One region of the Priestia aryabhattai genome, then DNA from elsewhere that is predicted to be linked to it. Evidence: riboswitches for the same ligand, from Rfam matches in the RefSeq annotation. Region 1 holds a riboswitch; each other region holds the start of a gene.

Region 1 (6,053 bases):
TCCCGGAACAGGAAGTATTAACGTTACCATCAACAGTAACATTCCCGTGCTTGTAAGAGCTACTCCTGCAACTCGATTTTCCATTCATCTCACCACCATCGCTCTGTAAATCTTTTTTATATGAAGTGATAGAAGTATTATTAATCTTCTACTTACTTATGTATTGTTCGCTTATAAGACAGAAGTGTCAAAACGCCTACTAGTAAGATCGTTGCTTCACATTACCTTCTCCTTTTTAACTAAATCATGATTTTCTAAATAAAAACAGCTCATCTACTGTTGCTTCCAGCTCTTCGGCCAGTTGAAAAGCAAGCGTCAAGCTTGGATCATACTTATTGTTTTCAATTGCATTAATCGTTTGTCTCGATACGCCGCATACTTTTGCCAGTTCATCTTGAGACATTCGTTTGATTTTACGCAGTTCTTTAATTCGGTTTTCCACCATTCATCACTCATCTCTAAAATGTAAAAAACTTTTTACATCCATATCTTATATTATCTTCCTTGTTTTTGTCAAATATGTTTGACAAATTAGTGTCTCTTACATACCTACTACTATATGCATTCGTTAAACCTAATAAAAAAAGCACAAATTCCTTAAAGGAGAACTTGTGCTTTTCATGAAAATTAAAGCTTTTTACTCATATTAAACCACTGCACGCCTGCATGCTGAGACTCTGCAGCTCCTTGGTTCACATACCCGTTTTTTTCGTAAAAAGGAATCAATTCTTCTTTACATGTTAATGTAACCGTTAAGCGCTGTTTGTCCCGCGCTTGTTTCTCAAACGCTCCTAGCAGCATACTGGCAATTCCTTTATGATGATGCTGTGGATTTACTACAATGCCTAAAATACTTTGATGACCGCCTGTCTCAGGGTTGGAAATCGTTTTTTCAAACAAATCATCTGTGATAAACGGCGCTGAAATAACGGGTCCGTTCACATATCCAATCATTTCTTCATTTTCTTCCACAACGATAAACGTATCAGGCATGGTTTTAATCCGCGTGATAAACGCGTCTTTTGAGGCAGCTTCTTCAGGTGTAAAACCTTTGTTTTCTAATGTAATTAATTGTTTTAAATCATTTTCCTGCACTTGTCTTATAATCATTGGAACGTTTCCTTTCATTTAAAAGCTACTATTATATATAACTATCTCTTTCTACTATATATAAAAACGTTCAAACAAAAAAGGATTGACCTCTGCATAATACAGAATTCAATCCTACTTCATTTTTTAATGAACGTCTTGATTATTTTATAAATGCACCAAACGGCTTGCCCACTGGAAGCACAACTTGACCATAGTGAGTATTTAATACAGCCGCTGCAGATCCATAGAATGAAAACAGAGCAATCAATAGCTCTGACACTGCTGCTAGTAAGTGCGTATATTCATATGACACACCAAATGTACTGAGCGATAATCCGATAAATAAGAAATCAATTAACACAAAAATAATAAATAATACTTTATGAGTGCCCATTGCTCCGACTGTCATAAAAACGCTGAAGATAAAGTAGCCTACAAAAGCAAATGCGAGCTGCTTCGGATCCGCTGCTTTTGCTAGCGCTTCCCCAAATGCTCCAAGCTGAATAAGCCATGTCATGGCTACACCTAACCAAAATAACCCGAAGGCACCAAAAGCAGTTGCGCCAAAGGTATTATTATGTTTGAAATCTTGAATAGACGCGATTAACTGTCCTATTCCGCCTAAAAAAATCGCCCATGGCAATACCAATGAAACACCATCGGTTACCCCAAGCTTTTGAAACGATGCAACGAGTGTCACCATGGCAAGTCCGAATAGGCCTAGCGCTGATGGATCAGCTGTTACAATTTTAACGTGCTGTGTGCTGTTGTTACTCATGTTGTACCTCCCTGATTTTAAAAACACTTTAAAAAGATACAAAAATGTACGGGAAGTGTCAATGGATATTTCTGGGCTTTTAAAACCCTATAAAAACAAGCAGTGTAGCCTCTACACTGCTTGTTTTTTGATTCCTTACGATTGAACGTTTTGCAATAAATTTTGTCTTGTTTGCTTTGCTGAAGCAACCATGACTTTTAAGGCTTCGACCGTCTCACTGATTCCTCTTGTTTTAAGGCCGCAGTCGGGATTAATCCAAAACAATGTAGGATCAAGGACCTGCAAGGCGCGGTCGATGTTTCGCGTCAGCTCTTCAAGCTTTGGTATGCGCGGACTGTGGATATCGTACACGCCAAGTCCGATTCCTTGATTGTACGTATGTTCTTCAAACGCATAAATTAATTCACCGTGGCTTTTAGACGTTTCAATGGAAATCACGTCGGCATCAAGCGCTTTGATGGCATCGATAATCTCTTCGAATTCTGAATAGCACATATGCGTATGAATTTGCGTATCATTTTGCACGGATACCGTGGCTAGCTTGAACGCATACACCGCGGCGTTCAAGTAGTTTTCCCAGTTTTCTCGTTTTAACGGCAGTCCTTCACGAAGCGCCGGTTCATCCACTTGAATCATCGAGATGCCTTGACTTTCCAGTGCTTCCACTTCTTTTCTAAGAGCAAGCGCAATTTGATTTGCCACGTCGTAGCGCGAGATATCATCACGCACAAACGACCAGTTTAAAATCGTAATTGGACCCGTCAGCATTCCTTTAACCGGCTTATTTGTTAGAGATTGCGCATAGACCGTTTCTTTTATCGTCATCGCCTGCTGATAGAATACATCTCCGTATATAAGCGGCGGCTTTACGCAGCGAGAACCGTATGATTGCACCCAGCCAAACTTAGTAAACTGAAAGCCTCCTAATTTTTCACCGAAGTACTCAACCATGTCCGTTCGTTCAAACTCTCCGTGCACAAGCACATCTAAGCCGATGTCTTCTTGAATTTCAATCCATTTTTTTATTTCATCGTTAATGTACGCTTCATACGCTTCATTGCTTAACTCACCTTTCCGCCACTTCATACGCTCGCGTCGCACTTCTTTTGTTTGCGGGAAGCTTCCAATTGTTGTGGTTGGAAGAAGCGGCAGTTGAAAAGCCTCTTTTTGAACGCGCTGACGTACGTCAAACGGTGCTTGACGCTCCGCTTTATAGCTGAGTTGCTTCAGCGCTTCTTGCACGTCCTGATGATTTCGGAAAGATGATTGATTTAATGCTTGAATGGCCTGTTTGCTTACATTTATCTCTTCTTGTATTGTTTCTTTTCCTTGCTGCACCGCTTTTGTTAACAGCGTGATTTCCTTCAGCTTTTCATCTGCAAAGGATAGAGCGTTCTTTAAAATTGGATCAATGGTTTCTTCGCTTTTCACCGTGACAGGAACATGTAATAGACTCGATGAAGGCTGTAGGATCAAACGGTCTTTTGATACTACTTCTTCAATTTCACTAAGCGTTAAAATCTGTTCGTCCAAATTTTCACGCCAAATGTTTCGTCCGTCAATAACTCCTGCCGCAAGCACTTTATCAGTTGGAAAACCATATTTATTAAGCGCAGTGAGATTTTCTCCGCGGTCATGTACAAAGTCTAAACCAATTCCTTGAACAGGAAGAGACACAACTTCTTTGTAGTAATCAACGCTGTCAAAATACGTTTGCAAAATAACCTTTACGTTCGGTGCCGCTTCATTCAAAGATTGATAGACTTCTTTGTACAACGCCAGGTCTTCTTTTGATAGCGTTGTAGATAAAATCGGCTCATCCATCTGTACCCACTCGACGCCTTCTGCCTGTAGCTCAGCTAAAATAGTCGCATAAAGAGGAACAAATTGTTCAACTATTTTTTCAAACTCACTTTCTTTATACCCTTTCGACAGCTTCACAAATGTCACTGGCCCTAAAATAACGGGCTTTCCTTTGATATTTAGCTTTTGTTTTGCTTCTTTGTAGAATTGAAGCGGGCGATTTTCTACAAGAGCAGGCTTTGCTTCGTCAAGCTCTGGTACGATATAGTGATAATTTGTGTTAAACCATTTTGTCATCGTAGATGCTACTGCACCTTTTGTACCTCGCGCTATGTCAAAATACGTTTCAAGCGATACCGGCCCTCCGTCATAATTGAAACGTTTTGGCACCAAACCAAACATAACCGCTGTATCTAACACGTGATCGTATAAGCTAAAATCGCCGACTGGAATCAATTCAATTCCTGCGTCACGCTGTTTTTTAAGATGTTCAAGGCGAAGAGCTTCAATTTCTTGCAAAAATACATCTTTCTCCAGCTTTCCTGCCCAAAACTGCTCAAGCGCTTTTTTCCATTCTCGTTTTTCACCAATTCTTGGATAACCTAAGTTTGAACTTTTTACACTGCTCATTTTTTCCACTCCCTGTAGTTTCTTTTTTTCCGCTAAACTAAAAAATCTCTCTTTTCGAAATGAAAAGAGAGATGATACGCATCGTTAACTAGAGTTGAGATAGCCTGTTTTTCTCAACACGTATTCCTCACTCCTCTCTATATCCCGTAGAGCTTAAGTGCATACAACAGGCAGGTCTCCTGACTTAGGTTCATCGCTTCCTATCCCTTCCCATTTCAGAATGAAACAGTGGTTAATAAGTTGCTCCCCATTACAGTGGCGGGACCGCGCCGGATTTTCACCGGTCTTCCCTTTTAAGCTGCGTACATTCGTTACACAGCACCTGATGCATTTTTATAAAATTGTTACATTCAAAACAGGATTACATAAAATAAAAAGCCTCTCTATTCGTAATAGAGAGGCATAGTATCTATGAAATCCTCTCTTATTTGTCAAAGCTATACGCTTTGCAGGATTTAGCACCTTTTTAACAGGATCGTTAAATGGTTGCCGGGCTTCATAGGGCCAGTCCCTCCGCCTCTCTCAATAAGAGTTTTAATTTTTTATAATGTTTTGAATGTAGAGTTATCTTAACACCTTAGATTTACATTGTCAAAAGAAATTTCAAAAAAATCAGTTTTCAGGAGGTGCTGACGCTAATTTTTGCCTTAACATTTTGTAATCATCTTTTCGATGTGTTTCAATTAAGTCTTTTGCTCCTTGATGGTATCCTGATGAGTAAATGTACTCTACCGCTGTTTCAATAAGTTTTCTCTTTTCCTCGGCACACTCCCGGTCCATTAAAGGGAACAGTCTACCTAAAAGGTCATTTAAATCTTCTTTAATAAAACGATCAAGTCCTTCTTTCATCTTTTCGTTTGCCATTATAGCTCCTCCATTTGCTGTGTATGTTCTAAGCCTCTATAAACAGGTATTTCACTGTAAATTTTCAGATAAAGTTAAGTCGTTAAACAGTATATCAAGTGAATGTTTTGCTTCAATTACATATGTAATACAAATATATGACAAATAAAGAGGATATATCATCATTCATTATCTATTATAATGTTTGACTGAGCCTTCTGCTACAAGGTTTCTTTAAGAATTATGTAGAATATGCCAAAAGTCTTACTGTAAATCATAGAAAGACTTTAAAAAAAAGATACCTTTATCGTATCTATGAATCATTCACATTACGTAAAAAAAGAATCCTTTGCTGAGATAGCAAAGGATTCTTACATTTAAAACGTTTACGACAATTAGACGTATTTATTACGCTCAACCGGACTCAAAGAATTTCTTTCAGAGCGAGCTGCCATGTCCGTTTCAATTTGCTCTAGGCTCCGTCCTTTTGTTTCGACAACTACAAAACGTATGAAGAATAATCCGAGAATACAAATGATCCCGAAAGTTGAAAAGATAACGCCTAAGCTAAACTGATCAGCTAAAATAGGGAACACAAGCCCAACTGCCAGTGACCCCGTCCAGTTAAAGGCAGACGAAATCCCAGCACCGATTCCGCGTACAGAAAGCGGGAAAATTTCCCCTACAATGATCCAAGTAAGCGGCGCCCAAGAAAACGCATAGCAAAGGATGAAGCAGCAAAGTGCAATTAGCGTAACCCAGTTAACTACGGCTTCATTAACACCTACTGCTCCAAGAATAGCCGGTGTAAAAAAGGAAAGGGCCATTCCCGCTCCGCCAACCGTAAGAATGGTACGGCGGTTGTATTTATCAACAAACTGCAGAAAAATAAGTGTTGTCACGACGA
Region 2 (6,053 bases), on a different contig from region 1:
TCCATATCTCCTAGCTGAAGCGGCTTTTGTACCTTATAAGCAGCTTCACTTAAGGAACGAGTAGATATGGTAGTCGCAATCATTACGCCCTCTACTAAAACACCTGCTATAAAATGAACTCCGTACAAAATATGAAGGAATAAGAAAGGAATAACTCCTGCGAGCACAACCATACTTATAACAAGAAGCAATCCCTTGAATCGTTTTCCTGTACCTTTATTTAACCTGGAATCCATCCAATAAATCCACTTGCCAAACCAACGCACGGGATGCGGCCAATTTTCCGGGTCGCCTATGATTCGGTCAATTAGTAAAGCAATCGTCATGGCCGTCATGTGTGCAATCATCACTTGTGTAATACTCATTTCTTCACCTCTTTTCCTTAAGTCCCTGCTCTAAGCTTATTTTCACCAGCTTGGCTACCGCTTGACCTAAAGCGGTCATAGAGCCTGCATATTCATATAACGGTCCCTGCTGAGACGCTGCAACTGAGATACTGTCCGTAGATGTTCCCGTAGCAATCGTCTTTGTAGCTGGATCTATGACACCCAGCTGTGACAGCATTTTTGTTTTGGCTTCTGTAGCCGCAATAAAAAGCTGTAAAAATGCAGCATCTGTAAGCTTTCCTTCAATAAAAAAAAACATATTAATTGTACCAGGAGAGGAATAGAATGGGACAGCTTCATCAGCTGTAATGTCCACTGCGTTTCCTACTCCCGCCGTTATCACTGAGGCTACTCTTACTCCGTAGCCCTCATAACAGTAAATCGCTCTTTCCTTTAACCAAACGGCTGTCATCAAACCTACGATTTGATCATGACGCACATTTTCTTTCATCAAATATTGCTCATACTCCAAAGAAGGAGTATCTGAATAATAGTTCTTGTGAACAAATCGATTGTAAAAGGTGTCCGTTTCCGTAATACCTGTTCCTAAAACGCCTGAGCTGTATGTTTTATAAGAAGTCTCGGTTTTCATGATTAAAAGCTCAGGCCGTTCTTCAATTTTAAGATGTGAAAAGGGACCAATCCCCTTTTCAATTCGAACTGGAATATGGTCCCTCTTCTTATTTATTGTACACCTCAGGGTATACCGCTTTTGCTAAGTCCTCTAAGCCATCTACAATACGAGGTCCTAAGCGATTGATTTTGTTTTGATCAATCTTCTCAATGTTACCCTCTTTTACAGCAGTCATGCTGCTCCAAGCGGGACGCTTCATAATCTCATTTTTATCTGCATCATACGTTGCTATAATAACGTCAGGGTTTAACTTAACAACCTGCTCTTCAGAAAACTTAACCCAACCGTCTTCACTAGCCGCTACGTTATCAGCACCGATCATAGTAAGCATTTCGTTCATGAACGTACCTTTTCCTGTTGTATAAATCTCAGGAGCTCCTGATACTTCTATCCATACTTTTTTACGATCTTCTTTTGAAATCGTTTTTGCTTTTTTCTCAATTGAAGCTACTTTTTCTTTCATGTCTTTAATTGTTTGGTTAGCTTCTTTTGTTTTACCCGTTAATTTACCGATTTGCGTAATAGAATCATAAACCGTATCAAACGTCGTTGAATCTTTTACAACAAATACCGGAATACCCGCGCTTTCAATTTGTTTAAATACTTCATCTGAAACGCCCATACTTGAAGCGTGTGCCAGCACTAAATCAGGATTTAAAGCAATAACTTTTTCTGCATTAACGTTCATATCTCCCACCTGCGCTTTTTTCTTTACGCTTTTAGGATAATCATCGTTGCTTGTTACACCGACTAATTCTTTTTCAAGGCCAAGGGCATATACAATCTCCGTATTACTTGGCATTAATGAAACGATTTTCTTAGGCTGTTTTTTCAACGTAATTTCTTTATCACGCGCGTCTTTTACCTTTACTGGAAACGCAGCTTGTGACGTTTGTGCTGTATCTTGCTTCGTTTTTTTATCACTGCTGCTTTGGTTGCCTGAACCGCATGCTGCAAGTACGATGACTAACAGTGCAATAATGGAATACGAAAGCCATTTTTTCATCTAAATACTCCCCCTATATATTGTTCATTGTGAATACGAAACCTCTATGTTAAAGGAAAAGCAAATGACCATGCAAAAAGCAGCGCTATCCCGTTTTTTCCGCTTTGACTATGTATACTGCTCGTCGGCAGCTTCAAAATAAAAAAGCTTTACTTTCAATTGAAAGCAAAGCAGGTAACGTCAAGGTAAGCAGGAAAAGAATCCATTCACTATACTTGATATGTATGTTCATTACCCTGCTTCACCCTTCCTCGAAGGTTTCACAGCTAACAATAAGGCAGGTCTCCTGACTTACGCACAAAGCGCTTACAGTGGCGGGACCGCGCTGGTTTTTCACCAGACTTCCCTTTTCACTCAATCTTTAAATTGAGACCTTATTGCTTTACGATTATTCACTTGTCCTAGTATACCCCACTCATCGAAAAATGGAAATAGCAATTCTCACAAAAAAAGCTGCGAGAATGCTCTCGCAGCTTAGGGAATTAAAGAGTTGCTAAAAATTCACGGACCGCTTCAGGCGTTTTAGCATTTGCACTGTGCAGGTGCGCAATTTTTTCACCGTTTTTATATACAAGAAGAGAAGGAATACCCATTACATTGTTTTCAGCAGAAAGTTCTTCAAACTCATCCTTGTCAATTTTAAACCATGCTTTATCTGTATTTTCGTCAACGATTTCACCAATGAACATATCCAAACGTTTGCAATCAGGACACCACGTTGTCGTAAAAATCCCAACGCTTAGTGTTTCATTCTTAATTTGTTCGCGAAATTGTTTTTCTTCCGTAAATTGTTTCATTGTGTTACCTCCAGCATTTATTCTTTCCTTCTCACTATTCTATGGTAAGAAGTCTGACTTCATTATAAACGATTTTTTTATCGTTGTGCTAATGTTTCAGCTTATTTAGACCATAACGGTTTTAGACGTAAAAAAATGCTAGCTTAAAAAAGCTAACATTTCGAAATCGTAGAATGTTGTGTCTATTATCAGCTAAACCATTTAGGCGGCATGTTTCGGTTCCAATAAATTTTCCCTAAATCATAATGCTTTTGAAAATTATCTGCAGCCGCATGATAGTGAAAATTAAACCAGTATCCATCTTTTGGAGGGTTTTCACGCCGCACATGAAACCGTATTAAGTCCTGACCGGTTTCCCGGTCATATACATGGAAAATCTTTTCACCATAGCCAGCAGCGGGGTGCTCGCTTATCTCGAGATTCTGAATTGACTGTTCACGTTCAGTGCCAATGCCGGTCAGCACTTCTTCAATTTTAGGTAACACTGCTTGACGAAATTCATCTTCAATGACAGGCCCAATTTTCGTTCCGAATTTTTCCACTGACTGTTTTTCGGCTGATTCCATTGCATACGTAACAAATGATGAAACGTCTTCATATTTTGGTTCTTCATATGGCAAATGAATATCTTCTATAACAGCTGTGACAGGAGTTGTTTCTCTTACATACCCTGCTTTATGTTGCTTGTCCGCTTTTGCATCATCAACGTATAAATATTCTGGTGGAGTGACAAGCCCAAATGTAAATACTGTAATAAATACAACTAGCATTCTTTTTATCCATCTAGGCATTCGTATCTTTCCTTTCTCATCTTTTCCCATATGGTCTTTTCATATCGTAAAATTCGTTATCATAACTCACTAGGTATTGTAACATACTTATTAATTTTTTACCTATATTTGCTTATTCATTTATGCTGTCTACGGGCATTCGACGACTTTTTAGTTAGCACCTTCCTTCTTTTGTTTGAGGTTGTCACACCGAGCGGAAACCTATACAAGATATTCCTGTTTTGCTGGATGCTTAAACACAAAAGTATTTTTATGTTCAAAAATATATCATACTTTTATGAACTTTAGATGAAATTCACAAAAAAAACTTCCAAAACTTTTTAATTCCTAAAAGGTTTTGGAAGTCTTTTCAATGATCGTGCTTCATTTTACTTTTTTGTTTATTTTTGTATGTCAATTGTACCGTAATGAAATTTTGATGTTTTTCGTTTTTGCACAGTAAATCCATGCTCTTCAAAACGACTGCTTTTCCAATGATCTTTTAACACGATCTTTTGTTTGGCCACTCTTTTTGCTTCTTGTATAGCCATTGGCGTCAACGTGGTATACAATGCGATCGCTTTAATACCATTAATTCCATTCGATTCATCAATTTGCTCTTGAAACATGGGATCAAAATAGACAACATCAAAAGAATTATCTTCACAGCATGCCAAAAACGATTCAAAATTTTGATGAACCACGTTTATACGCTTCATTGCATCGTTCAACTCTTTTACGTCACTTTTCCAATTTAAAAGTCCTTGTTTGACTAAATAAGCTACATAGCGGTTGCCTTCTAGTCCGACAACTTTTCCGCTTTTCCCTACCGCTGCGCTCGCCATCATGCTATCCGATGCAAGACCAAGTGTACAGTCAAGCACGCTCATTCCTTTTTCCAAACTAGCTGCTTCAATAAACGGATCACGTTCTCCACGCAGCCATCTCTTCACTCTAAACATAGCGGAATTTGGATGAAAAAAAATAGGTTCCTCTTCGTTTTGGACATGCAATTCTACTCTATTCTTACCGACAACCAGCACGTCTGCAGCTTGAAGATTCTGAAGATCTGCAACGGATTTTTTCTCTCTTGTTACAAAAGGTATACTTAAATCGGCGGCTATCTGTTTGGCTTTTACAATCATGTGTTCATTTGTTCGACCAGCAGTCGTAACAATCACTTTCATAACTCCCCCTACACTGTTTGGCTATTTACATAGAGAAAAAGGATGCCGCTAGACATCCTTTTTCTTATAAAGTATATGCGATTTTTCTCTAAAAATCTACATGCTAGATGTGACAAAAGCAGGACATTTTATGAACAGTGCTGCTTAAAGCCATTTAAAATGTTTTCAAAAATAACTTCTAACGGCTGACCTTCAATTTCATGTCGAGGAATAAAATGAACTACTTCTTTTCCTTTTAAAAGCGCCATAGACGGTGATGAAGGCTCAATGTCCCCAAAATATTCACGCATTTTAGCTGTTGCTTCCTTATCTTGACCGGCAAAAACTGTTACTACTTGATTTGGTTTTTGCTCAGACTGTAAGTATGCTTGTGTTGCTGCAGGACGTGCTAAACCAGCAGCGCATCCACAAACTGAATTAACTACAACAAAAGTTGTTCCTTCTACGTTTTCCATAAAATCAACTACGGCTTCCTCTGTTGTTAATTCTTCATAACCAGCTTGAGTTAATTCTTGACGCATTGGTTTAACTAACTGACGCATATATTCTTCATATGCCATTGACATATTAACATTCCTCCTAACAATCATTCACGCTAAAAGCATACTATAAAAGCCAGGAAAAATCTAGCTACTCACCTTTCAAATCCTTATCGTTGTCCCATTTCCCTTTTCCCTTTGACAAAGAAAGACTAAAACCGGGTCATATCATCTAATTTTTTTCCATAAAAATGTCGATTTTTACTATTAATATTCCATTTTTTGTACTATAGTAGTAAATAGTAGTTTAGTAGAAAGGATTTTCAAATTGAACCAGCGATTTAAACCGAACAAACGATTTTATGCATTCTTGTCTTTAGTGTTAGTGATCGTGACTTCTTTGTTTTTTATTACAGAAGCCAAAGGAAGTGAATCCGCTGCATCTCAGCAAGCCTTAGCATCTACTGCATTGCCGCTGAAAGAAGCTGCATCTTCAGCACAACCTGAGAAGCTGCTTAATACACTTCACCATAATATGTATGTAGCAAATACGGTGAACGATCAAAATCAAGCTCTTACACAGCCTGTGTACCTTACATTTGACGATGGTCCAACACCTGATACTCTTCATATTTTAAATGCTTTGCGTCAATATAACGTAAAAGCAACTTTCTTTATGTTAAAGCATCAAATTGACGCTCACCCTGAAATTGCTAAAAAAGTAGCACAAGAAGGACATGCCATCGGCTGTCACGGCGTCTCCCATGATATTCATGTCATGTATAGTGAAGATG
Region 3 (6,053 bases), 760 kb from region 1:
TTTACGCTGATAAAAGTATTAAAAGATGAGCTGCTTCTTGCTTTTACAACGGCAAGTTCAGAAGCGGTTCTACCGTCTCTTATCAAAAAGATGGAAGACTTCGGTTGTTCTAAATCGGTTACATCGTTTGTAATTCCAACAGGTTACACGTTTAACTTAGATGGTTCAACCATTTATCAGGCGCTGGCATCATTATTTATTGCTCAAATGTACGGCATCGACCTTTCCATTATGGATCAAATTCAGCTCCTTCTTGTTCTGATGTTAACGTCAAAAGGAATGGCTGGTGTGCCGGGGGCATCGTTTGTAGTTGTACTTGCTACACTTGAATCCATGGGCTTCCCTCTTGAAGGCATGGCATTTATTGCAGGAATTGACCGCATTCTTGATATGATGCGTACCACAGTTAACGTAGTAGGAAATGCATTAGCTGCTATTGTGATGTCGAAGTCTGAAGGTGAATTTGATAAGCAAAAATCATTAAATTACACAAACGAATTAAAGAAATCAAACATAGCTTAATACAAAAAAGCCGGGCAGCTGCCCGGCTTTTTTGTTTGTAGCTGCCTGTTATCTTTTTTGAAACATATGGTAAAATAAAAGAAATGAGAGACAAAGGAAGTGTCATAATGACGGAAACTGTTCAGTTAATTAAAAAGCTTGTTTCGATTCCCAGTCCTTCTGGCAATACAGAAAAGGTTATTTCATTTGTCGAAGACTATGTAAAAGAGCTAAATATTCAAACGTATCGCAATCGAAAAGGAGGCCTAGTCGCTACAATTCCCGGTAAAGATACTGATCATCACCGCATGCTGACGGCTCATGTCGATACATTAGGTGCCATGGTAAAAGAAATCAAACCGAGTGGGCGTCTGAAAATCGACTTAATTGGAGGATTTCGCTACAATTCCATTGAAGGAGAATATTGTGAAATTGAAATTTCATCAGGAGAAGTATTTACAGGAACCATCCTTATGCATCAAACATCTGTCCATGTGTATAAAGATGCAGGAAAAGCTGAGCGAAATCAAGAAAATATAGAAATTCGACTGGATGAAAAAGTACATAGTGCAGAAGATGTTCTCAGCCTTGGAATTGAAGTCGGCGATTTTGTTTCGTTTAATCCTCGTGTAGAAATAACAAAAAGCGGTTTTGTTAAATCCCGTCATCTTGATGATAAAGCAAGCGTAGCTTTATTGCTTCAGCTCATTAAAACGATTCAAGAAGAACAAATAGAACTGCCATACACCACGCACTTTCTCATTTCCAATAATGAAGAAATTGGATACGGAGGAAATTCGAACATTACGCCTCAAACAGTAGAATACTTAGCGGTTGATATGGGTGCTATGGGTGATGGGCAATCTACCGATGAATACACCGTGTCTATTTGTGTAAAAGATTCAAGCGGCCCATATCATTACGGTTTGAGAAAACATTTGGTGGAGTTAGCCAAGCAGCATGATATTCAGTACAAATTAGATATTTATCCGTTTTACGGATCAGATGCTTCTGCTGCTATTCGTGCTGGACATGACATCGTACACGGCTTAATTGGTCCAGGAATTGATTCTTCTCATGCGTTTGAGAGAACGCATCAAGATTCATTAAATCATACGTATAAGCTTCTTTATCACTATATTCAGTCAAATATGGTTCAGCTTTAAGAGGTGAATATTTAGTTAATGTATTTTTATGCAAAACAAAGAGCAGGACGGGGTTATTATGTCTGTTCTTTCCTAAAAAGAAGCCGGATAGCCGGCTTCTTTTTTTATAGATACTATACATATTTTTACTGGTGAAGCACCAGTTGATTAAGAAAGCGCCTTTTTTAAAAAGGTATAATACTGCTTAGATCTTTTGTACATTTTGTTCATTTCCAGGAGTTAAAATGTTTTTAAATTTTTAAAATTTTCTTATGACAAGTTTTGTAGAATGGGTTTTCAAAAGGAAATGGTTTCGTCATAATGTGGATATAGCGATCACTACAATAATCGGAGGCGAATCTTTTCATGTGGGTACTGACGGTGTATGCTGGAAAAGAAATGAAAATGTTTGAATTTGAAACTGAAAAGCAGGCGAGAGAAGCTTTTGCAAAAACAAATGGCTGTAAAGTTCTTTCAGAAGTCGTGTATTATAATGATCCTCATTTAACATTGGTAGCTATATAGTAGAAAAACAAGAGCTGATTTTTTGCTCTTGTTTTTTTATAGCCTCTTGTATCTTACGAAAAGAATAGAGTTGAAATAAAAAAAAATGTACGCTATGATATGGTAGTTACTTCTATTATTCTGATAGTTTAAAAGGTTCATATATATCAAACAGCAACAGTAAAGGTGCCAAGAAGGCTTAATAGGGAAACTGGTGAAAGACCAGTACTGCCCCCGCAACTGTAAGTGTGGACGAACGAGTATAACCACTGTGAAAAAATCACGGGAAGGTTCTCAAGTAGAATGATACACAAGTCAGGAGACCTGTCTTTATTGTGAAGTTTCTATTTCTCCGGGGAGCGGGAAGGGAAACGTTGGCTTAAAGTGGCATTCGTGTACACTTTTATTCTGACGTTTTACCCGCTCGCATATTAGCGAAGCGGGTTTTTCTCGTAGCATAAAACTGCATATCGTGCAAAAAAAAGGTGCGTAATATTTACATTGCGTTAAATGGGAAGTCTGGTGTGAAGCCAGCGCGTACCCGCCACTGTGAAGAGGAGCTGATTGCATTTGCCACTGTATTCGGGAAGGCGCAATCAAGTGATGAATCGAAGTCAGGAAACCAGCCTTTTTCTAATGCTAAGCTTACCCTACGGGATATAGGTGGAAGTGCAAAAACTTAGTTTGAATTTTTCTGCGCCTCTATCATTGATAGAGGCGCTTTTTTTTAGTAAAGGAGCGAATGAGTGTGACGACGTGGAACTTAAATGGAACAAAACATCACGTGTTGATTTGTAATGGAAGTAGCTGTATGAGAAAAGGTGGAGAAGAAGCCACGCAAGCTATTCGTAATAAAGTGGGGGAACTGAACTTAGATGAAGCGGTTCATACAACGCGTACGCGCTGTAACGGACGATGCAAAGATGCTCCTGTAGCTATCGTATATCCTTCGGGAGACTGGTACAAGCAGGTCACTGAAAAAGTGGCTCACCGGATTGTCGAAGAGCATTTAGCAGGTGGCTGCAGCTTAAAGGAATCGCTTATTTATGAATATGATCAAAAGGGTTTCGTTTCTCCAGAAAACAGTGACTCCATAGAAGGAATTGACAAAGTAAAAAGTAACGCATAAAGGAGGAGCTAGCATGAAAGGTAAACTGTTAGTTATTGGATTCGGTCCAGGAAGCTTTGAACATATTACACAGCGAGCAAGAGAAGCCATTCAAGAAAGTGATATGATCATCGGTTATAAAACCTATGTGGAATTAATTCAAGGACTGTTAACGAATCAGCAAATTATCAGTACAGGAATGACCGAAGAAGTAAGCCGTGCACAAGAAGCTGTAAAGCAAGCTGAAGCAGGGAAAACCGTGGCGGTTATTTCAAGCGGAGATGCAGGAGTATACGGAATGGCTGGACTTGTGTATGAAGTGTTGATTGAAAAGGGCTGGAAAAAGGAAACGGGCGTAGAGCTGGAAGTAATTCCTGGCATTTCGGCCATTAATTCATGTGCATCTCTCCTTGGTGCACCCGTAATGCATGATGCCTGTACGATTAGTTTAAGTGATCATCTTACGCCTTGGGAGCTAATCGAAAAACGAATTGAAGCAGCTGCACAAGCAGATTTTGTAGTGGCTTTTTATAATCCGAAAAGCGGAAGACGAACAAGGCAAATTGTTGAAGCGCAAAGGATTCTATTAAAATACCGTTCCCCTGATACGCCTGTTGGTCTTGTGAAAAGCGCTTATCGTGACCGTGAAGAAGTCGTAATGACCAATTTAAAAGATATGTTAAATCATGAAATCGGCATGCTGACTACCGTTGTTGTTGGAAATTCCTCTACATTCTTTTACGACGATTTAATGATTACACCGCGCGGGTATCAGCGGAAATATACCCTCAACCAAACAGAGCAGCCGCTAAGACCTCATCAGCGACTTCGAAAAGAAGCAGAACCATGGGCTCTTGATCAAGAGGAGGCTGTAAAGCAATCAGCTTCAGCTATTGAAGCAGTTCAGAACACAAGAGAAGAAACAGCAGCTTCACGAGCCCTTGCAGAAGAAGCGCTTCAAGCAATTTTAGGTGAATCCACTTCTGCGGTCGTACACCAGCCAATCGAGTCTATTTTTGAAGTAGCAGTTAGTCCAGGACTTGCAAATAAGAAATTCACGCCTGTTCAAATGACCACACTAGCAGAAGTTGTTGGTGAAAAAGGTACGATGGAGTATACACCTGACCATCAAATCAAACTGCAAATTCCAACGGCTCATCCAGATATGATCATTGAAAAGCTCCAAGCAGCTTCCTTTTTATTATCTCCGGTCGGAGACGTGTTCACAATCAAAGCGTGTGATTTTTGCGATGGAGAAAAAAGCGATGCCATTCCACATACGGAAGAATTACAAAAACGCCTGGGGGGAATGGACATGCCAAAAGAGCTGAAGCTTGGTATTAATGGATGCGGTATGGCTTGTTACGGTGCTGTTCAAGAAGATATCGGCATTGTCTATAGAAAAGGTGCGTTTGACTTATTTTTAGGAGCTAAAACGGTTGGACGCAATGCGCATTCAGGTCAAATTGTAGCGGAAGGCATAGCGCCCGATGACATTGTTGAAATAGTGGAGAATATTATCCATGAATATAAAGAAAAAGGTCATCCTAATGAGCGGTTTCATAAATTCTTTAAGCGTGTGAAGAACGTCTATGGTTTCGACTATCAAGATATAACACCAAAAATAAAAGTAGAACCAGCTCCGTGCGGAGATTAAGAAATGGGAGGACATTATATGAAATCAGTTTTATTTGTAGGTCATGGAAGCAGAGATCCTGAAGGGAACGATCAAATTCGCGAGTTTATTTCTACTATGAAGCATGATTGGGACGCATCTATTTTAGTAGAAACGTGTTTTCTGGAGTTTGAACGTCCGAATGTAAGTCAAGGAATTGACACGTGTGTGGCAAAAGGAGCACAAGATGTAGTTGTGATTCCGATTATGCTCTTGCCTGCTGGTCATTCTAAAATACATATTCCGGCGGCTATAGATGAGGCCAAGGAAAAATATCCACATGTAAACTTCGTATACGGGCGTCCCATTGGCGTTCATGAAGAAGCTCTTGAAATTTTAAAAACGAGATTACAAGAATCAGGAGAGAATTTAGAAACTCCAGCTGAAGACACGGCTGTTATTGTCTTAGGACGAGGAGGAAGTGATCCTGATGCAAACAGTGATTTATATAAAATTACGCGCCTTCTTTGGGAAAAAACAAACTATAAAATCGTTGAAACTTCTTTTATGGGCGTGACCGCTCCATTGATTGATGAAGGAGTGGAGCGATGTTTGAAATTAGGCGCTAAAAAAGTGGTGATTCTTCCGTATTTCTTATTTACAGGCGTATTAATTAAGCGTTTAGAAGAAATGGTTAAGCATTATAAATTGCAGCATGAAGACATTGAGTTTAAGCTAGCCGGCTATTTCGGTTTTCATCCAAAACTGCAGACAATTTTAAAAGAACGTGCTGAAGAAGGATTAGAAGGTGAAGTGAAAATGAACTGCGATACGTGTCAATATCGCCTCGGCATTATGGAGCATATTGATCACCATCATCATCACGATCATGACCATGATCACGGACACCATCACCACGATCACCACGATCACCATGAAGATAAGGTCGGCGAGCTAAAATGATTTTATTGTTAGCTGGAACTAGCGATGCACGTGCATTAGCCGTGCAAGTGAAAAAAGCAGGTTATGACGTTACGGCAACGGTTGTAACCGACAATGCAGCAATCGAATTACAGCGAGCAGAAGTGAAAGTGAAAATTGGACGTCTCACAAAAGAAGATATGACGGATTTTATAAACGAACATGGTGTAAAAGCTATTGTTGATGCAAGTCATCCTTT
Region 4 (6,053 bases), 470 kb from region 1:
GCAGCATCCGTCTAATCGAGTGGGAACGCCGGCGGATATTTCAAGAGCGTGTATGTACTTAACAAACGCTGAAAATGATTTTGTGACAGGAGCTAACCTCGTAGTAGACGGAGGAATGACGCGAAAAATGATTTATGAACATTAAGCATCTACGAAAAAAGACTGCCATATCTAGCAGTCTTTTTTCATATAATCAAGAAAAGAAGCAAATAATAATTTTTTTCTTGACAGACTGAAATAATCATTGTAAAGTAAGTTACATAAAGTAATTAAATTTCAATTAATATTTTTTCGGTTTAATATCTCGAATTAGAGATATAAGAATTCATTATATCTTGTTTATCCTCTTTTATCAGGGGGAAGGGTATAAACATGCAATTTAAGTTTAAAAAAACAAACAATTAGGAGTGTGGAAAATGGGTTTTTTAGATAAATTATTTGATAAATCAAGTGATCAGCAACAGGTTGGAAAAGATTTTTATGAAGCAATTAAAAACCGACGTTCTATTTATGCAATTGATAAAAATGTAAAAATATCAGAAGAAAAAATTGAAGAAATTATTAACTTTGCGGTGAAACATACCCCTTCATCATTTAATTCTCAAAGCGCACGCGTAGTCGTTTTATTTGGCGAACAGCATGATAAAGTATGGGGTATTACGAGAGAAACGCTTCGTGAAATTGTGCCAGCTGAAAATTTTGCAGATACGGATCAAAAAATGAACTTATTCGGAAGCGGCTATGGAACAGTTCTTTTCTTTGAAGATCAAGAAGTAATTGAAGGGTTGCAAAAACAATTCGCATCTTATAGCGAAAATTTCCCAGTTTGGTCTAACCAATCATCAGGTATGCTGCAGCATGTAATCTGGACAGCACTTGAGCTGGAAGGCCTAGGAGCAACTTTACAACATTACAATCCATTGATTGACGATGAAGTAAAAGCAGCTTGGCATATTCCAAGTTCATGGAAGCTGATTGCCCAAATGCCATTTGGTAATCCTGTGGCACCGGCGGGAGAAAAAGAGTTTCAAGCGCTAAGTGAACGTGTAAAAGTATTTAAATAATCACAAAAAAAGCTTGGGATTTTCTAATTTCAAGCTTTTTTTTACGAAGAATAGTTTGAATATTCTTTTATGTTTAACCTAAGAAAAATGCGGTTAAATAAGGGGAGTAGTCCTCAAATCTTCTGTGGAATTTATGCGTTATACATAAACAATTCAATGATGTTTTGCAAAAAAATAAAGTTTTTAACTTGGTTTTTTAGAGAATATTTGTTAACATATCCACTTGTGAGGTCTTAGTAAGAGGAGGATGATGTAAAGAATCCCATATCGGACGCAAGGGCGTTAGGTATGTGGAGTGGGAATTTTAAAGGAGGATTTTATGTCTGATCAAGGAAAGTTTAAAAAATCAATATCGTTACTTGACCTAACGTTAATTGGGATGGGAGCTATTTTTGGTTCCGCCTGGTTATTTGCGGTTAGTAACGTAGCGTCAAAGGCTGGTCCAGCCGGAAGTTTTTCGTGGCTGATTGGCGGAGTCATTATTTTACTTATCGGTTTAGTGTATGCTGAACTTGGAGCAGCGCTGCCGCGTACCGGTGGAATTATCCGTTATCCAGTTTACTCACATGGTCACTTAGTGGGTTACTTAATTTCATTCATTACCATTATTGCTTACACTAGTTTGATTGCCATCGAGGTAACGGCTGTACGTCAGTATGTTGCTTTTTGGCTTCCTGGTCTAACTAAACATGGTTCTGAATCGCCTACTACAATTGGCTGGTTATTTCAGTTCGCGTTGTTAACGCTATTTTTTATCATTAACTACGTAAGTGTAAAAGCATTTGCTAAGTCAAATGTCATTATATCTGTGTTCAAATATGCGGTTCCTCTTACAATTATCGTCGTGTTAGCTTATCACTTCAAATCAGCTAACTTTACAACTGGCGATTTTGCTCCGTTTGGTTTTAATGGTATTCAAGCAGCCATTTCAACAGGTGGCGTTATGTTTGCCTACCTAGGACTTCACCCTATTGTTTCTGTAGCCAGTGAAGTTAAAAATCCGCAGCGTAATATTCCAATCGCGCTAATTATCTGTATTGTACTTTCAGCGATTATTTACACAGCACTGCAAGTATTGTTCATTGGTAACATTCCGTCTGATATGCTATCAGGAGGATGGGGAACAATTCAAGAGCAATTCTCTTTACCATTTAAAGATATTGCACTTATTCTAGGCCTTGGCTGGTTAGTAACGCTTGTTATTTTTGATGCTATTTTATCACCAGGCGGTAACGGGAACATCTTTATGAATACAACTTCTCGTCTAGTTTATGCTTGGTCTCGTAATGGAACACTATTTAAACGTTTCTCAAAAGTAGATAAGAAAACAGGAATTCCACGTGCGTCACTATGGCTATCATTTGGAATGTCTGTATTCTGGACACTGCCATTTCCTTCGTGGGAAGCACTAGTAAACGTATGTTCAGTAGCACTTATTCTGTCTTATGCTATTGCGCCAATTTCAGCTGCTGCATTCAGAGTAAATGCAAAAGACCTTAAAAAGCCTTTTAAATTAAAAGGTATGAGTGTTATTGCTCCTGTTTCATTTATCTTCTGTTCCTACATCGTGTATTGGTCAGGGTGGACGACAATTTCTTGGCTTCTAGGATCACAGCTTCTAATGGTCGTTATCTACGTAGCGTTTAAAAAATACGTACCAACTGACGTTGTAAAATTTGCACAGCAGCTTAAATCTGCGTGGTGGCTAGTTGCTTATTATATTATTATGCTTGTTATCTCTTACCTAGGTTCATTTGGTGGAGGACAAGGTGTGCTAAGCAACCCACTTGACTTAATTTTAATTGCTCTCGTTTCCCTCGGTATTTTCTACTGGGCGAAATATACAGGTTTACCAAAAGCAGTTATCGATACAGATGACTAATAAAAAACACGGCATGAATTCATGCCGTGTTTTTTCGTTTATATAGGCGTGTACTCTATTTATTTATCAAACAGCCATGTTTTTAAAATAGCAGCATACTCACGAAAGTAGGCTTGAAGTTTAATTGAGTTAGGTGTTTTTGCACCTAAAGGATATATGTGAAAGCCTTGACGCTTGGCAATAATAGAGGAGCGAAATAAATGAAAATCACTGCTAACAAGCACTACTTTTTTATTTTGAATATCGACTTTCTTTTTAGTGAAAGTAAAATTCTCAAAAGTAGAAGTTGACTGGTCTTCTTTTATAATTCGATCCTTTTCAATTCCTTCTTTTCGTAGAAAACGATAGGCTGCTTCTGCTTCAGAGATTTCTTCATCGGATCCTTTTCCACCCGTTACGATGACTTTTGTTTGTTTATGTGTTTGTAAATAAGATAAAGCCGTCTTTACTCGTTCTTTTAAACTAGGAGACATTTGATCTCCATCTACTTTAGAACCTAAAATGAGCACGTAATCTGCTTTTTGTGGAACAGGCTTGTGAGCTATTTGATACATAAAAAAAGATATGATTGCTATATAAAGAACAAGCAAACTAATAAAGATATAAATTATTTTTTTCTTCAACTGTGAGCACCTTCCTAGCTATTACATAAGATGTTTGGAAAATAATTGTTATTATAGCATACGAGATCCAAATAAGTATAAACACAGTAATATATAATAATAGAAGAAAATTGTTATTGTGAATGGTTATAAAATTCGTTACAATAAAGAATAAATGATTTTAAAAGTGCCTCTAAGGAGGATAATAGGGAAATCGGTGTAAATCCGGTGCAGCCCCCGCTACTGTAAATGTGGATGAACCTGCAAAGACCCACTAGTTAAACTAGGAAGGGAGCAGAAGTAAAATGAAGCATAAGCCAGGAGACCTGCTTTTAAAAACCCCTTATTTTTCGGTGGGAGAAATAAGTCAAGACAATGTGTTAATGAGCGCATGACCAAACCTTGACTTTTACAGTTAAGGTTTTTTTATGTGATAGGGAGTGGATAAAGTGAAAAAAGGAAAACCTCTTATGATTCAAGGAACGCACTCAGACGCTGGAAAAAGCATGATTGCTACAGCATTTTGCCGCATTTTTAAAGAAGACGGCTATCAAACTGCACCGTTTAAATCGCAAAATATGGCGCTCAATTCATACATTACAATGGATGGAAAAGAAATTGGCAGAGCGCAAGGAATTCAAGCAGAAGCGGCTGGAGTAGAAGCAACAACCAATATGAACCCTATTTTAATTAAACCAACTCGTGATCATGAATCTCAAATTGTCGTTCATGGAAAGCCGCTTCGTAATATGTTTGCTTTTCAGTATCGGCAAGAATTTTTTAATGAAGGTTTGAACGTTATCACAGAGGCTTATAAAGAGCTTGCAAATCATTATGATCGAATTGTGATTGAAGGTGCTGGAAGTCCTGCTGAAGTGAATTTAAACGATCGGGAACTCGTGAATATGCGCGTAGCAAAGATAGCCGAAGCCCCTGTTGTGTTAGTAGGAGATATTGATAAAGGAGGGGTTTTTGCAAGCTTAGTGGGTACTCTTCAATTGCTTCCAGATGAACACAAGTCTAGAGTTATCGGGGTGTTAATCAATAAATTCCGAGGAGACTTAGAGCTTTTAAAACCGGGGTTGAAGTGGTTTGAAGAATACACAGGTGTTCCGGTACTAGGAGTTATTCCTTATATGCACGACGTGGAAATTGACGCTGAAGATTCGTTATCACTCAGAAATTACTCAACGCTTGTGAATCCGTTAAAAGAAATCGATATTGCGGTTATCTCGTATCCACGCATCTCAAATTTTACAGACATCGACCCTCTAAGCTTAGAAGAAGACTGTCATGTGAGACTTGTAACCAAGCCGTCACAATTAGGTACGCCTGATTTAATTGTTTTACCAGGAAGTAAAAATACGATTGAAGATGCGCAGTTTTTACAAGAAAGCGGCCTGGGTCTAGCAATTAATCAAGTCTTGAACACAACGAACGTTCACGTTATTGGCATCTGCGGAGGATATCAAATGTTAGGTGAGACGATTACAGATCCCGATGCAGTAGAGTCCCGAATTGAATCTATTAAAGGGCTGGGTTTGCTTCCGGTGGAAACCATTATGACTACCAGCAAAAAAACAGAAAGAGTTTCTGGATACGTTCAGCTAGAGAGTGAAAAAGTTTCGATTGAAGGCTACGAAATTCATATGGGAAAGACGGTTTCTAAGAGCATGACGGAGGCTTTTGCAGTGGTCGATGATGAAAAAGAAGGAACGGTTAAAGAAAACGTCATTGGTACGTATGTTCATGATGTCTTTCATAATGATACTTTGCGCAGAGCTTTGCTTAATCAAATTCGTAAACATAAAAAATTGCCGCCCATTACGGATACATTTAACAGCCGCCTGCAAAAAGATGAGTCTTTTTCAAAAGCAGCGGCGTATGTGCGAGAAGCTATAGATATGGAAAAGCTGTATCATTTAATAGACAACTATAAAAGCCCGGAGCAAGCACAAAAAGTATAGCTTGCAGAGGCTTTCACTTGTTTTTTTACCAGAATTTTTAGTACGCTATTCTATGTTGTCTAGTTCAACAGTCTAGCACTCATAACAAATAAAAGATGATTGTTTCCAACTCTATGTATGGTGGAAACATGGTTTATGGACAGGAAAATGAATGGTTAATGTAATGTAAAACATCACGCCTCGTTTCCTAGAGGAGCTGAAAGTATTGATTTTTAAACGTATCTTTTTTAACAAAACATCTATTTTATACATAGTGAGTTTATTTATTGTATGTACTTCGGTTATCATGGGCGTATTTATTGGTACGGTTTCGTTAACCGTAGGAGATACAATCAAAATTATTATTGGCCACCTTACCGGATTATCCTTATATCGCGGTCCGGAAAATATGGATTTAATCATTTGGCAAATTCGATTTCCAAGAGTACTGGTGGCATTTTTAGTAGGAGCTTCGCTTTCTATAGCAGGTGCTGCTTTTCAAGGACTATTAAGAAATTCTCTTGCCGACCCTTACACGATTGGGGTTTCCTCAGGTGCA

Evidence for each region. Region 1 has a riboswitch for cobalamin ahead of metE (5-methyltetrahydropteroyltriglutamate--homocysteine S-methyltransferase). Riboswitches for the same ligand answer to the same signal wherever they lie in the genome.
Region 2: another riboswitch for cobalamin. It lies ahead of M3225_RS19375 (ABC transporter substrate-binding protein); the one in region 1 lies ahead of metE (5-methyltetrahydropteroyltriglutamate--homocysteine S-methyltransferase).
Region 3: another riboswitch for cobalamin. It lies ahead of M3225_RS10995 ((2Fe-2S) ferredoxin domain-containing protein); the one in region 1 lies ahead of metE (5-methyltetrahydropteroyltriglutamate--homocysteine S-methyltransferase).
Region 4: another riboswitch for cobalamin. It lies ahead of M3225_RS09485 (cobyric acid synthase); the one in region 1 lies ahead of metE (5-methyltetrahydropteroyltriglutamate--homocysteine S-methyltransferase).

Annotation. Positions count from the first base shown of each region.
Region 1 is NZ_JAMBOQ010000002.1:38,586-44,638, reverse strand. It holds gene M3225_RS06795 (hypothetical protein) at 1-84, opposite strand, end outside; gene M3225_RS06790 (helix-turn-helix transcriptional regulator) at 245-445, opposite strand; gene M3225_RS06785 (GNAT family N-acetyltransferase) at 628-1,128, opposite strand; gene M3225_RS06780 (acetate uptake transporter) at 1,253-1,870, opposite strand; gene metE (5-methyltetrahydropteroyltriglutamate--homocysteine S-methyltransferase) at 2,006-4,303, opposite strand; cobalamin riboswitch at 4,456-4,644, opposite strand; SAM riboswitch class I at 4,725-4,835, opposite strand; gene M3225_RS06770 (hypothetical protein) at 4,916-5,167, opposite strand; gene M3225_RS06765 (sugar porter family MFS transporter) at 5,542-6,053, opposite strand, start outside.
Region 2 is NZ_JAMBOQ010000004.1:158,291-164,343, reverse strand. It holds gene cbiB (adenosylcobinamide-phosphate synthase CbiB) at 1-365, opposite strand, end outside; gene M3225_RS19380 (adenosylcobinamide amidohydrolase) at 370-978, opposite strand; gene M3225_RS19375 (ABC transporter substrate-binding protein) at 1,067-2,026, opposite strand; cobalamin riboswitch at 2,286-2,418, opposite strand; gene M3225_RS19370 (thioredoxin family protein) at 2,509-2,844, opposite strand; gene M3225_RS19365 (YpjP family protein) at 3,012-3,614, opposite strand; gene M3225_RS19360 (class I SAM-dependent methyltransferase) at 3,995-4,774, opposite strand; gene M3225_RS19355 (BrxA/BrxB family bacilliredoxin) at 4,909-5,346, opposite strand; gene M3225_RS19350 (polysaccharide deacetylase family protein) at 5,588-6,053, shown strand, end outside.
Region 3 is NZ_JAMBOQ010000002.1:800,719-806,771, forward strand. It holds gene M3225_RS10980 (cation:dicarboxylate symporter family transporter) at 1-522, shown strand, start outside; gene M3225_RS10985 (M42 family metallopeptidase) at 630-1,667, shown strand; gene M3225_RS10990 (hypothetical protein) at 2,013-2,171, shown strand; cobalamin riboswitch at 2,318-2,496, shown strand; cobalamin riboswitch at 2,617-2,795, shown strand; gene M3225_RS10995 ((2Fe-2S) ferredoxin domain-containing protein) at 2,899-3,279, shown strand; gene cobJ (precorrin-3B C(17)-methyltransferase) at 3,293-4,915, shown strand; gene M3225_RS11005 (sirohydrochlorin chelatase) at 4,934-5,836, shown strand; gene cobK (precorrin-6A reductase) at 5,833-6,053, shown strand, end outside.
Region 4 is NZ_JAMBOQ010000002.1:505,759-511,811, forward strand. It holds gene M3225_RS09465 (SDR family oxidoreductase) at 1-145, shown strand, start outside; gene M3225_RS09470 (nitroreductase family protein) at 417-1,064, shown strand; gene M3225_RS09475 (APC family permease) at 1,384-2,946, shown strand; gene M3225_RS09480 (YdcF family protein) at 3,006-3,569, opposite strand; cobalamin riboswitch at 3,717-3,896, shown strand; gene M3225_RS09485 (cobyric acid synthase) at 3,989-5,515, shown strand; gene M3225_RS09490 (FecCD family ABC transporter permease) at 5,721-6,053, shown strand, end outside.